Linked DNA regions of Paraburkholderia bryophila. The protein of the gene in region 2 binds, or shares a complex with, the protein of the main gene of each other region. Links are inferred from orthologs where the notes say so. Each region holds a gene or a part of one and is shown on either strand. Other genes may lie near its edges.

What was found.
Region 1: the proteins of accC (region 2) and accD are in contact, whole or in part, in a solved structure (PDB 8UXZ), measured with the Escherichia coli proteins. The link is inferred for Paraburkholderia bryophila from one-to-one orthologs.

Annotation. Positions count from the first base shown.
Region 1 is NZ_JACCAS010000002.1:1,867,967-1,870,708, forward strand. It holds accD (acetyl-CoA carboxylase, carboxyltransferase subunit beta), read left to right. Parts: upstream 1-806; coding sequence 807-1,679; downstream 1,680-2,742. Other genes in the region: trpA (tryptophan synthase subunit alpha), read left to right, coding at 1-726; folC (bifunctional tetrahydrofolate synthase/dihydrofolate synthase), read left to right, coding at 1,842-2,742.
Region 2 is NZ_JACCAS010000001.1:3,394,531-3,402,170, forward strand. Bases 3,015-6,011 are described here. They hold accC (acetyl-CoA carboxylase biotin carboxylase subunit), read right to left. Parts: upstream 5,199-6,011; coding sequence 3,831-5,198; downstream 3,015-3,830. Other genes in these bases: prmA (50S ribosomal protein L11 methyltransferase), read right to left, coding at 3,015-3,827; accB (acetyl-CoA carboxylase biotin carboxyl carrier protein), read right to left, coding at 5,326-5,799; aroQ (type II 3-dehydroquinate dehydratase), read right to left, coding at 5,869-6,011. In the rest of the region: GGD40_RS15205 (carbohydrate kinase family protein), read right to left, coding at 1-844; tpx (thiol peroxidase), read right to left, coding at 938-1,438; GGD40_RS15215 (zinc-ribbon and DUF3426 domain-containing protein), read right to left, coding at 1,524-2,876; more of prmA, read right to left, coding at 2,925-3,014; more of aroQ, read right to left, coding at 6,012-6,324; GGD40_RS15240 (TlpA family protein disulfide reductase), read right to left, coding at 6,519-7,067; GGD40_RS15245 (UDP-N-acetylmuramate--alanine ligase), read right to left, coding at 7,078-7,640. UniProt on the Escherichia coli protein: This protein is a component of the acetyl coenzyme A carboxylase complex; first, biotin carboxylase catalyzes the carboxylation of the carrier protein and then the transcarboxylase transfers the carboxyl group to form malonyl-CoA.

The sequences.
Region 1 (2,742 bases), on a different replicon or contig from region 2:
CCGGCCCGCACGGTCGAATTCATGCACGCGCTCGCTGCCGGCGGCGCGGATGTGATCGAACTCGGTGTGCCGTTTTCCGACCCGATGGCCGACGGCCCCGTGATCCAGCAATCGTCTGAGCGCGCGTTGGCGCATGGCGTGTCGCTGCGTCACGTGATCGCGGACGTCAAGCGCTTCCGCGAAACCGACAACAAGACGCCCGTCGTGCTGATGGGCTACGCCAATCCGATCGAACGCATGGGTATCGACGCGTTCGCGAAAGCCGCGCAGGAAGCCGGCGTGGACGGCGTGCTGGTGGTCGATTACCCGCCGGAAGAGTGCGCTAACTTCGCTGAAAAGATGCGATCCGCCGACATCGACCCGATCTTTTTGCTGGCGCCCACGTCCACGGACGAGCGCATCGCGGAAGTCGGCAAAATTGCCAGCGGCTACGTCTATTATGTGTCGTTGAAAGGGGTGACCGGCTCCGCGAATCTGGACGTTTCCAGCATCGCGGGTAAAATCCCGGCCATCAAGTCGCGCGTACCCCTGCCGGTGGGCGTCGGTTTTGGCATCCGCGACGCGCAAACCGCGCGTTCGGTGGCCGAAGTGTCCGATGCCGTCGTGATCGGCAGTCGTATCGTGCAATTGCTCGAACAGGCGCCGCCGGAGACCGCGGCTGAAACGCTCACGCGTTTCATCGCCGAAGTGCGCGAGGCGCTAGATAGCGTCGCGACTGCCCGATAACAGTTATTTTTGTCGTCTGTAATGTGAGCGGCGGGTTTATCCCGCCGTTTGCGCAACCGCCGACCCCAGAAGGATTCAATATGAGCTGGCTCGATAAGCTGCTGCCGCCGAAAATCAAACAAACCGACCCGAAGAACCGCAAGGGGATTCCGGAAGGCCTGTGGATCAAGTGCCCGTCGTGCGAAGCCGTGCTGTACCGCAACGACGTCGAGGCCAATCTGCACGTTTGCCCGAAGTGCGACCATCACATGCGCATCGGCGCGCGTGAGCGGCTCGACGGCCTGCTCGATCCGGAAGGCCGCTACGAAATCGGCCAGGAAATCGTCCCGGTCGACGCGTTGAAGTTCAAGGATAGCCGCAAGTACCCGGATCGCCTGAAAGAGGCGATGGACGACACCGACGAAACCGACGCCATGGTCGTGATGGGCGGCGCGATCCATACGCTGCCGGTGGTCGTGGCCTGCTTCGAGTTCTCGTTCATGGGCGGCTCGATGGGTTCGGTGGTCGGCGAGCGCTTTGCGCGCGGCGCACAGAACGCGCTCGAACAGAAAGTGCCGTTTATCTGCTTCACCGCTTCCGGCGGCGCGCGCATGCAGGAAAGCCTGCTGTCGCTGATGCAAATGGCGAAGACCACGGCCATGCTGACCCGGCTGGCCGAAGCCAAGCTGCCGTTCATTTCCGTGCTGACCGATCCGACCATGGGCGGCGTGTCGGCGAGTTTCGCGTTCCTCGGCGACGTGGTGATCGCCGAGCCGAAGGCGCTGATCGGCTTTGCCGGCCCGCGCGTGATCGAACAGACGGTGCGCGAAAAGCTGCCGGAAGGCTTCCAGCGCGCGGAGTTCCTGCTGACGAAGGGCGCGGTGGACATGATCATCGATCGTCGCAAGCTGCGTGAGGAAATCGCTCAGTTGATGGCGCTGTTGAGCCACCAGCCGGCGGATGCCGTCGCGTAAGCCGACGTTAAGCAGCAGACAGCCCGCGCGCCGCTGAGCGCTGACGGCCGTCAAAAAAGCAGGCAAAAATAGCGCGCCGCGTGAGTGATCAAGCGGCGCGTTGTCATTTCCAGGATAATCACGGCGCACCACCGCCTAACCGATTCACTCGCGATTCATTCGATGACGACATTCCCCACCCTCGACGCGTGGCTCACGCACCTTGAATCCGCGCATCCGGTCGGCATCGACATGGGTTTAGGCCGCATCTCGCAGGTACGCGACGCGATGCAGTTGTCGTTTGCGTGCCCGATCATCACGGTCGGCGGCACGAACGGCAAGGGCTCCACGTGCGCGATTCTCGAATCGATTCTGCTGCGCGCTGGCTTTACGGTGGGCTGCCACACGTCGCCGCATCTGCTGACGTTCAACGAACGCGCGCGCGTGAACGGCGAAATGGCGACCGACGCCGAACTGCTGACGCACTTCGAAGCCGTCGAAACCGCGCGCCTGAGTCTCGCCGAGTCCGTCACGCTGACCTACTTCGAATTCACGACGCTGGCGATCATGAGCCTGTTCGCGTCGCGCGGCTTCGACGCGGTGATCTTCGAAGTCGGCCTGGGCGGCCGTCTCGACGCGGTCAATATTCTTGATACCGACTGCGCAATCATTACCAGCATCGACATTGATCACACGGAATATCTCGGCGATACGCGCGAGAAGATCGGCTTCGAAAAGGCTGGTATTTTCCGTCCGGGCAAGCCGGCAATTTGCGCCGACCCGGTGCCGCCGCAGTCGCTGATCGATCATGCTGAGAAGATCGGCGCGGAACTGTGGCTCTTCGGTCGCGATTTCCGCTACGAAGGGCAGGCGGGCAGCGAGCGTCAGCAGTGGAGTTACGTCGGTCCGACCATGCGGCGTTCGTCGCTCGCCTATCCGGCGTTGCGCGGCGCGAACCAGTTGATCAATACGTCGGCGGCGCTGGCTGGACTCGAAGCACTGCGTGACCGTTTGCCGGTGTCGGCCCAGGACATCCGCCTGGGCCTCGCCAACGTCGAGCTGCCGGGCCGTTTCCAGGTGTTGC
Region 2 (7,640 bases):
GCGCGCCCATCAGGCTTGCCAGACGGCCGGTGGTTGCCCACCCGAGCTTGTTCTCGATGCCGTACAGCAAGCCGCCGCGAAACGCGTCGCCGCAACCGGTCGGATCGAGCACTTGCTGTGCCTTGACCGGCGGAATGTCTTCGACGCCGCCGGTATGATGGATCTGCGAACCCTGCTCACCGAGCGTGACGATCAGCGCTTCGACCTTGCCGGCGATCTCTTCGATCGACCAACCCGTTTTGTTGCTCACCAGTTTGGCTTCGTAATCGTTGACAGCTACATAAGTAGCAAGTTCAATCATGCGCCGCAGTGTCGCGCCGTCGAACAGCGGCAAACCTTGACCCGGATCGAAGACAAACGGCACGCCCGCCGCGGCCAGGTGCTCCGAATGCTGGACCATGCCGTCGAAGCCGTCGGGCCCGACGATCGCGAGCGTGATGCCTTTTGCTTCATCGGCGCGATTCAGATGCGACTGCATCATCGCGCCCGGATGGAACGCGGCGATCTGGTTGTTCTCGAGGTCCGTGGTGATCATCGCCTGGGCCGAGTGCGTGTCCGGCACCACCAGCACGTTTTCAGTCGACAGGCCGAGCGCCTTGAAGCGGTCCATGTACAACTGCGCGTCGACCGCGCCGAGCGTGCCCATGATGCGCGCGTCGCCGCCCAGCAGATGCAGCGCGTAAGCCATGTTGCCCGCGCAGCCGCCGAACTCGCGGCGCATGGTCGGCACCAGGAAACTCACGTTCAGGATATGGACCTGCTCCGGCAGGATGTGCTCCCGGAAGCGGCCTTCGAAAGTCATGATGTTGTCGTAGGCGAGCGAGCCGCAAATCAGCGTAGCCAAGGCGAGGGTTCCTGTGAAAACAATAAAGAAAGCGCGCGACGATACGACAGCGCCGCGCATGAAGCGCGGCGCCGGGGTTCGTGCGCGAAGGTTTTACTTCAGCGCGGCGAGGGCTGCGTCGTAGTTCGGCTCGTCTTTGATTTCACCGACCAGTTCAGCGTGCACGACCTTGTCGTTCTCGTCGACCACCACCACGGCGCGCGCCGTCAGGCCGGTCAGCGGGCCGCTCGTCACGTCGACACCGTACGCTTGCGCGAACTCGTGACCGCGGAACGTGGACGCCGTGACGACGTTCTCGATGCCTTCGGTCGTGCAGAAGCGCGACGCGGCGAACGGCAGGTCGCCCGACACGACGATCACGGCCGTGTTGGTCAGCTTCGCGGCGGCTTCGTTGAACTTGCGGGTCGACGTTGCGCAGGTCGGCGTGTCGAGGCTCGGGACGATGTTCAGCACCTTGCGCTTGCCGGCGAAATCGGCGAGCGACAGCGACTTCAGATCCTTGCCGACCAGCGAGAAAGCGGGGGCGTTCTGGCCCACCGACGGGAACGTGCCGGCTACGTCGATCGGGTTGCCACCCAGCGTGACTTGACTCATGTTCTTGTGCTCCGGAAATTCGTCAGTGTTGACGATAGATGCGACGGTGAATGCGCCCGATCATGGCCGGGCGCGCGAGGATGCGTTACGGATAAAAAATCTGTACGCGGAAATTGGAGGCGACCGCGTTGCCGGTGTCGAGATGCACGATCATCGTCTGCGTGCTGCGGGCCGGCAGGCCGGCCGCGATCGGAGTGCCGGGCGGGACGTAGTCTTGCGGCCACAGCACGCGGCGCACGGCGACGTTGTTCTGATCGTCGAGCAGCGTGAGTTCGATAGCGGGGTAGGCCAGCGCCACGTTGAAGCGGTTGCGCAGCGGCATCTTCAGTTCGAGCTTGTGCGGGCCGTCGATCTGCCGGAGATCGGACGGTTCGACCTGCAAGCCGTCGATGTCGTGCGGCGGCGTGACGAGGCAGCCGAGTTGCGCGCAAGCTTTTGCATAGAGCGTCTGCGTGCTCGGGAAGTAGACCAGCACGGTTTCGCGCTGCCACCAGGCGAGCTGCGCAAGCAGCGCCAGCACCAGCAGCACGGCCACCACCGAACCGGCGATGATCCAGCCCAGGCGCCGCGGCTCGGCCGGGCGGGTTTCGCGCACGACCGGGAACGGATCGACGCCGTCGTTCACCGGGTGAACGGAGAACGGCTCGCCACTGGATGCGGCCGCCGCGCCGGAGAAGGCAGTCGGGTCGTCGGTCGCGGAGGCGGAGGTGTTGGCGGTCGATGCGCCGAAGCGCGCCGTCGTGCCGCCGTCGGCATCGGCATCGGCGTCGGTTTCGGCTTCGGCGATAGCGGCGCCGGCCGCCACGCCTGCACCAGCTCCCGCAGCAAAACTGGCTGCGTTAAAACGCGGTTCATTATCCGGGATGCCATGCAGACTGGCCGACTCGGGCAGAACGGGTTCGTCCAACGAAGGTTCGGAAGACCGATCGGTCTTGTGCCAAACCCGCGGCGCGTCTTCAGCCGGCGGCTCGGTCCGGTAGGCGAACGGTTCGAGCGGTGCGTCGGCCAGCACCGGTTCGCCGTCTGGTGGAACCGGCGTGCTGAATGCGCTGGCAGGCAGATCGGGTTCGTGAGCGTGATGCGGCGTGACCGCTATGCCCGCGCTAGTGGAAACCGGCGAGAGCGGCACATTGTGGGTGTCGTGCAGCAGGCGATTGTCGACCGCGGCGTCGGGCGTTGGCGCCCACGGATCCCACGCTTCAGCGCTGAAATCGGGGCTCCTGGCGCGAACGCCGGATAACGCTTCGATCGCAGCAGCGGCTTCGACGGGTTTGGCGGTGGAGAAGTCGCCGCCTTCGGTGACGTCGAACAGACTGCTCGAGGCGTCGAATACTTCATGGCAATGCCCGCAGCGCACGAGGCCGCGGCGCAGCGCGAGCTGCGCCGGTTGCAGGCGGAAGACGGTTTCGCAGAAGGGGCAACGCGTTGCCAGGAGCATATTGAGCCGATAAGCCGAAAGGCCGTTGGTTGGACAATACGCCTTATTCTAATGGCTTTCGCGGCGCGTTCCCGACAGACATACCCAACCTTCGTGTTCGCGCCATACGCCGATATCGATCCACTGCGCGTAGACCTGCGCGACTTCGTCCGCCTGGCGCGCCAGAATGCCGGACAACGCGATCTTGCCGCCCGGCTTGACCTTCGACGCCAGCATCGACGCCATCAGCTTGAGCGGGTTGGACAGAATGTTGGCGACCACGATGTCGAATTCGCCGCTCGGGCAGGCGTCCGGCAAACCGTACGTGACGTCCGCGCGGTTGCGTTCGCTGTTCTGACGCGCCGACTCGACCGCTTGCGGATCGATGTCGATGCCGAACACCGGACTCGCGCCGCACTTCTGCGCGAGGATCGCGAGAATGCCGGAGCCGCAACCGTAGTCGAGCACCGACTGGCCGGCCTGCACCGATTGCTCGAGCCATTCCATGCACAGACGCGTGGTGGGATGGCTGCCGGTGCCGAACGCGAGGCCCGGATCCAGTTCGAGCACGAGCGCTTCGGGATCCGGCGCGTCATGCCACGACGGCACGACCCAGATGCGCTCGCCGATCTTGATCGGATCGAACTGCGACTGTGTGAGCCGCACCCAATCCTGGTCTTCGACTTCCCGCACCTTGAACGACGGCGCGTTCGCGAGGCCAATTTCGTTGGCTGCGGCGGTCAGCAGCAGCGCCGGTTCGTGTTCCGGCGCGAGCAGCGCGATCACGCGCGAACGTTGCCACGCGCTGCGATCCGGCGTGAGACCGGGCTCGCCGAACAGCGGCTGCTCGTCGGGCGTATCGGCGTCCGCATCTTCCACCGACACGGACAACGCGCCCAACTCGAGCAGCGCGTCGGAAAATTCTTCCGCGTGCTCGCGCGCCAACTCGACGATCAATTCCCGGTAGCTCATGACTTACGCTTCTTCCGGTGCGGCCTGCTGCTTCGCGGCCAACCGGTTTTCGAGGTAGTGAATGCTGGTGCCGCCTTCGACGAACTTCGCGTCCAGCATCAGTTCGCGATGCAGCGGGATGTTGGTCAGAATGCCTTCCACCACCATTTCCGACAGCGCGATACGCATCCGGTTGATTGCCTGTTCGCGCGTCGCACCGTAAGCGATCAGCTTGCCGATCATCGAATCGTAGTTCGGCGGGACGAAATAGCCGTTGTAGGCGTGCGAATCGACGCGAATGCCGGGACCGCCCGGCATATGCCACGAGGTCAACCGACCCGGCGACGGCGTGAACTTGAACGGATCTTCCGCGTTGATCCGGCATTCGATCGCATGACCCTTGAACACGATGTCGCGCTGACGGAAGGCGAGCTTCTCGCCGGCCGCGATGCGGATCTGTTCCTGCACGATGTCGACGCCCGTGATCAGCTCGGTCACCGGATGTTCGACCTGCACGCGCGTATTCATTTCAATGAAGTAGAACTCGCCGTTTTCGTACAGGAACTCGAACGTACCCGCGCCCAGATAGCCCATCTTCTTGCAGGCGTCGGCGCAACGATCGCCGATCCGTTCGATCAGGCGGCGCGCGATACCCGGCGCCGGCGCTTCTTCGATCACTTTCTGGTGACGACGCTGCATCGAGCAGTCACGCTCGCCGAGCCACACCGCGTTCTTGAACGAATCCGCGAGGATCTGAATTTCGATGTGCCGCGGGTTCTCCAGGAATTTCTCCATGTAGACCTGCGGATTGCCGAATGCGCGGCCGGCTTCTTCACGCGTCATGTTGACCGCGTTGACCAGCGCCGCTTCCGTGTGGACCACGCGCATGCCGCGGCCACCGCCGCCGCCGGCGGCCTTGATGATGACCGGATAGCCGACTTGGCGGGCAATCTTGACGATCTCTTTCGGATCGTCCGGCAACGCGCCTTCCGAACCCGGCACACACGGCACGCCGGTCTTGATCATGGTCTGCTTGGCCGTGACCTTGTCGCCCATCATCCGGATCGTTTCCGGGCGCGGGCCGATGAAGGTGAAGCCGGACTGTTCGACGCGCTCGGCGAAGTCGGCGTTTTCCGACAGGAAGCCGTAGCCCGGGTGGATCGCTTCGGCGTCCGTCACTTCAGCCGCGCTGATTAGCGCCGGCATGTTCAGGTAGCTCAGATTCGAAGGCGCCGGGCCGATACAGACCGCCTCGTCGGCGAGCTTCACGTACTTGGCTTCCTTGTCGGCTTCCGAATAGACGACGACGGTCTTGACGCCGAGCTCGCGGCACGCGCGCTGGATGCGGAGCGCGATCTCGCCACGATTGGCAATGAGGATTTTTTCAAACATAGCGGTTTTTCGACTCATCAATAGGCGCCCGGCCGGTCACGGTGCAGGCTGCCTCAGAGGATCGGTCGCGCGCCCCGGGAGGGCGGACGCGCGGGCGGCAGGCGCAAAAAGCGCAAAGCGTGCCGCGTTAGCCGACCACGAACAGCGGTTGGCCATACTCGACCGCCTGGCCGTTATCGACGAGGATTTCCTTCACCACGCCGGCCTTGTCCGACTCGATCTCGTTGAGCAGCTTCATCGCTTCGATGATGCAGATCGTCTGGCCTTCCTTGACCGTGTCACCCACCTGAACGAACGGCTCGGCGCCCGGCGACGGCGCGAGGTAGAACGTGCCGACCATCGGCGACGTCACCACGTGACCTTGCGGGACGACCGGCGCCGGCGTAGCCGGAACGCCTGCTGCGGCAGCGGCCGGCGCTTCGCCGCCCGGGAACGGAGCCGGCTGCGCGTATTGCGGCGCGTACGAGGCGGACGGTTGCACGTAAACCGGCGGCGCATTCTTGACGATGCGCACCTTGCCTTCGCCCTCGGTCACTTCGAGTTCGGAGATACCAGACTCCGAGACGAGGTCGATCAGAGTTTTCAGTTTACGTAGATCCATCAGGAAGCCCCTTTCAATGCGTAAAGTGCCGGCGCATACGCAGCCGGCGCAAATTAGACGTGTTTGGAATCAGCCGCGCGACGAACCGGCGGCGAGCCGGTCGAGCGCGAATTCGAGCGCGTACATATATCCCTTCCAGCCGAGGCCGCAAATCACGCCCTCAGCCTGGTCGGAGAAATACGAGTGATGCCGGAACGGTTCGCGACGATGCACGTTCGACAGATGAATCTCGACGAACGGGATGCCGACCCCCGCCAGTGCGTCCCGAATGGCCACGCTGGTGTGCGTGTACGCGGCGGGATTGATCAGTATGAAATCGGTTTTTTCAGTCCGGGCGGATTGGATGCGATCCACCAGAGCGCCTTCGTGATTGCTCTGGAACGACGCCAGTTCGACGCCTGCGTCCGCTGCGCGGTCCGCCAGCGCCTGATCGATCTGCGGCAAGGTCACGCGACCGTAGACCTCGGGTTCCCGGGTGCCGAGAAGGTTGAGGTTGGGTCCGTGCAGTACCAGCAGTCGCGTCATGGTCGCTTCTTTTTCCGTGGAATTGGGCGCACTTTAGCGCTGATTAGAGAAACTTGTCTAGGTTCCCGCACGTAACGAGCGACGCGGGCGGCAATTTGCCGTCGCGCCGGGCGCCCATCTTCTCTCAAATTCATGCGATTTGCGCGTATTTTTCCGCGTACCAGCAGGAATCGAGCGTCAAAAGAATGTGAGATTTAAAGCGCGTCGAGGGTCTGCCGGAGCGCTTCCGGGTTGATTTGGCCTAATTTTGTCGAGCGGACATTGCCTTTGGCGTCGATCACCACGGTGAACGGCAGGCCGCCCGCGTTGTTGCCGAAGGCCCGCGCCAGGTCGGCGCCGCCGAAGCCGGTAATGTAGACCGGGTACGCCACCTTCACCTTTTGCAGGAACGCCTGGACGTTTTTCTCCGAATCGACGCCAAGTCCGACGAACTGGATGCCTTTCTTCGCGTAATCGCGCTGAAGTTGCGACAGCGCCGGCATTTCCTCGACGCAAGGGCCGCACCACGACGCCCAGAAGTTGACGACGATTGGGTGCCCTTTCAGCAAACTTAGCGACTGCGGCTTGCCGTCGACGGTGGTGACCGGCGCGGCCCACAGTTGTTCGACCGCGCTCGGCGCGGCCGCGGTCTGCGCCGCGTGGGCGACTTCGCTGTCGCCGCTGAACCAGTGATTGGCCAGCACGCCGCCGCAGGCGGCAACGATCGCGACGAGCGCGCCTGTCAGAATCCGTCTCGTATTCATGGTTATCAGTCTAATTAGTAGAAGGGGTGGCTTCGCTGCTGGCGAGCAGCGTTTGAACCGCTTGCAGATTGGCCCGGGCCGTGCGGCCGCGCGCGTCGGCGCGCACCGCGCCGCGCAGGTCGTCGGTTTCGTAGAGTGCGACGTGAATGCCGACCGGCTCCGCCTTGCGCCCTTCGTTTGCCGGGCGCCACAGGAAGCTCAGCGTCTCGACGTAGCCGCGTCCAGCGAAATGCCGCGTTTCGGAGACGTCGTACTGGATGTTGGCGTTCAGGAAGTAGATCGCGACTTCTTTCGGGTTGTCGCAGAACACCTGCAGGTGAACGTCCGAGTGCTCACCGGCCGTGCCGCCGAGCACCGCGCCGGTCAGATACGGATTGAACGGCGCGAGCCGCTCCATCCAGTCGACCGCGACACGGCGGAAGCGCCGCAACAGCAGCGGCTGACTGTCGCCCTGAAAGAGCGACTGGTATTCACGGATTTCTTCTTCGATCTGGTCGTTATCGGGCAGCCATTCGCCGGCAACACGGCTCTCGCCGACTACCTGCCGGGCCGCTTTGCGCTTGGCCGTGGCGT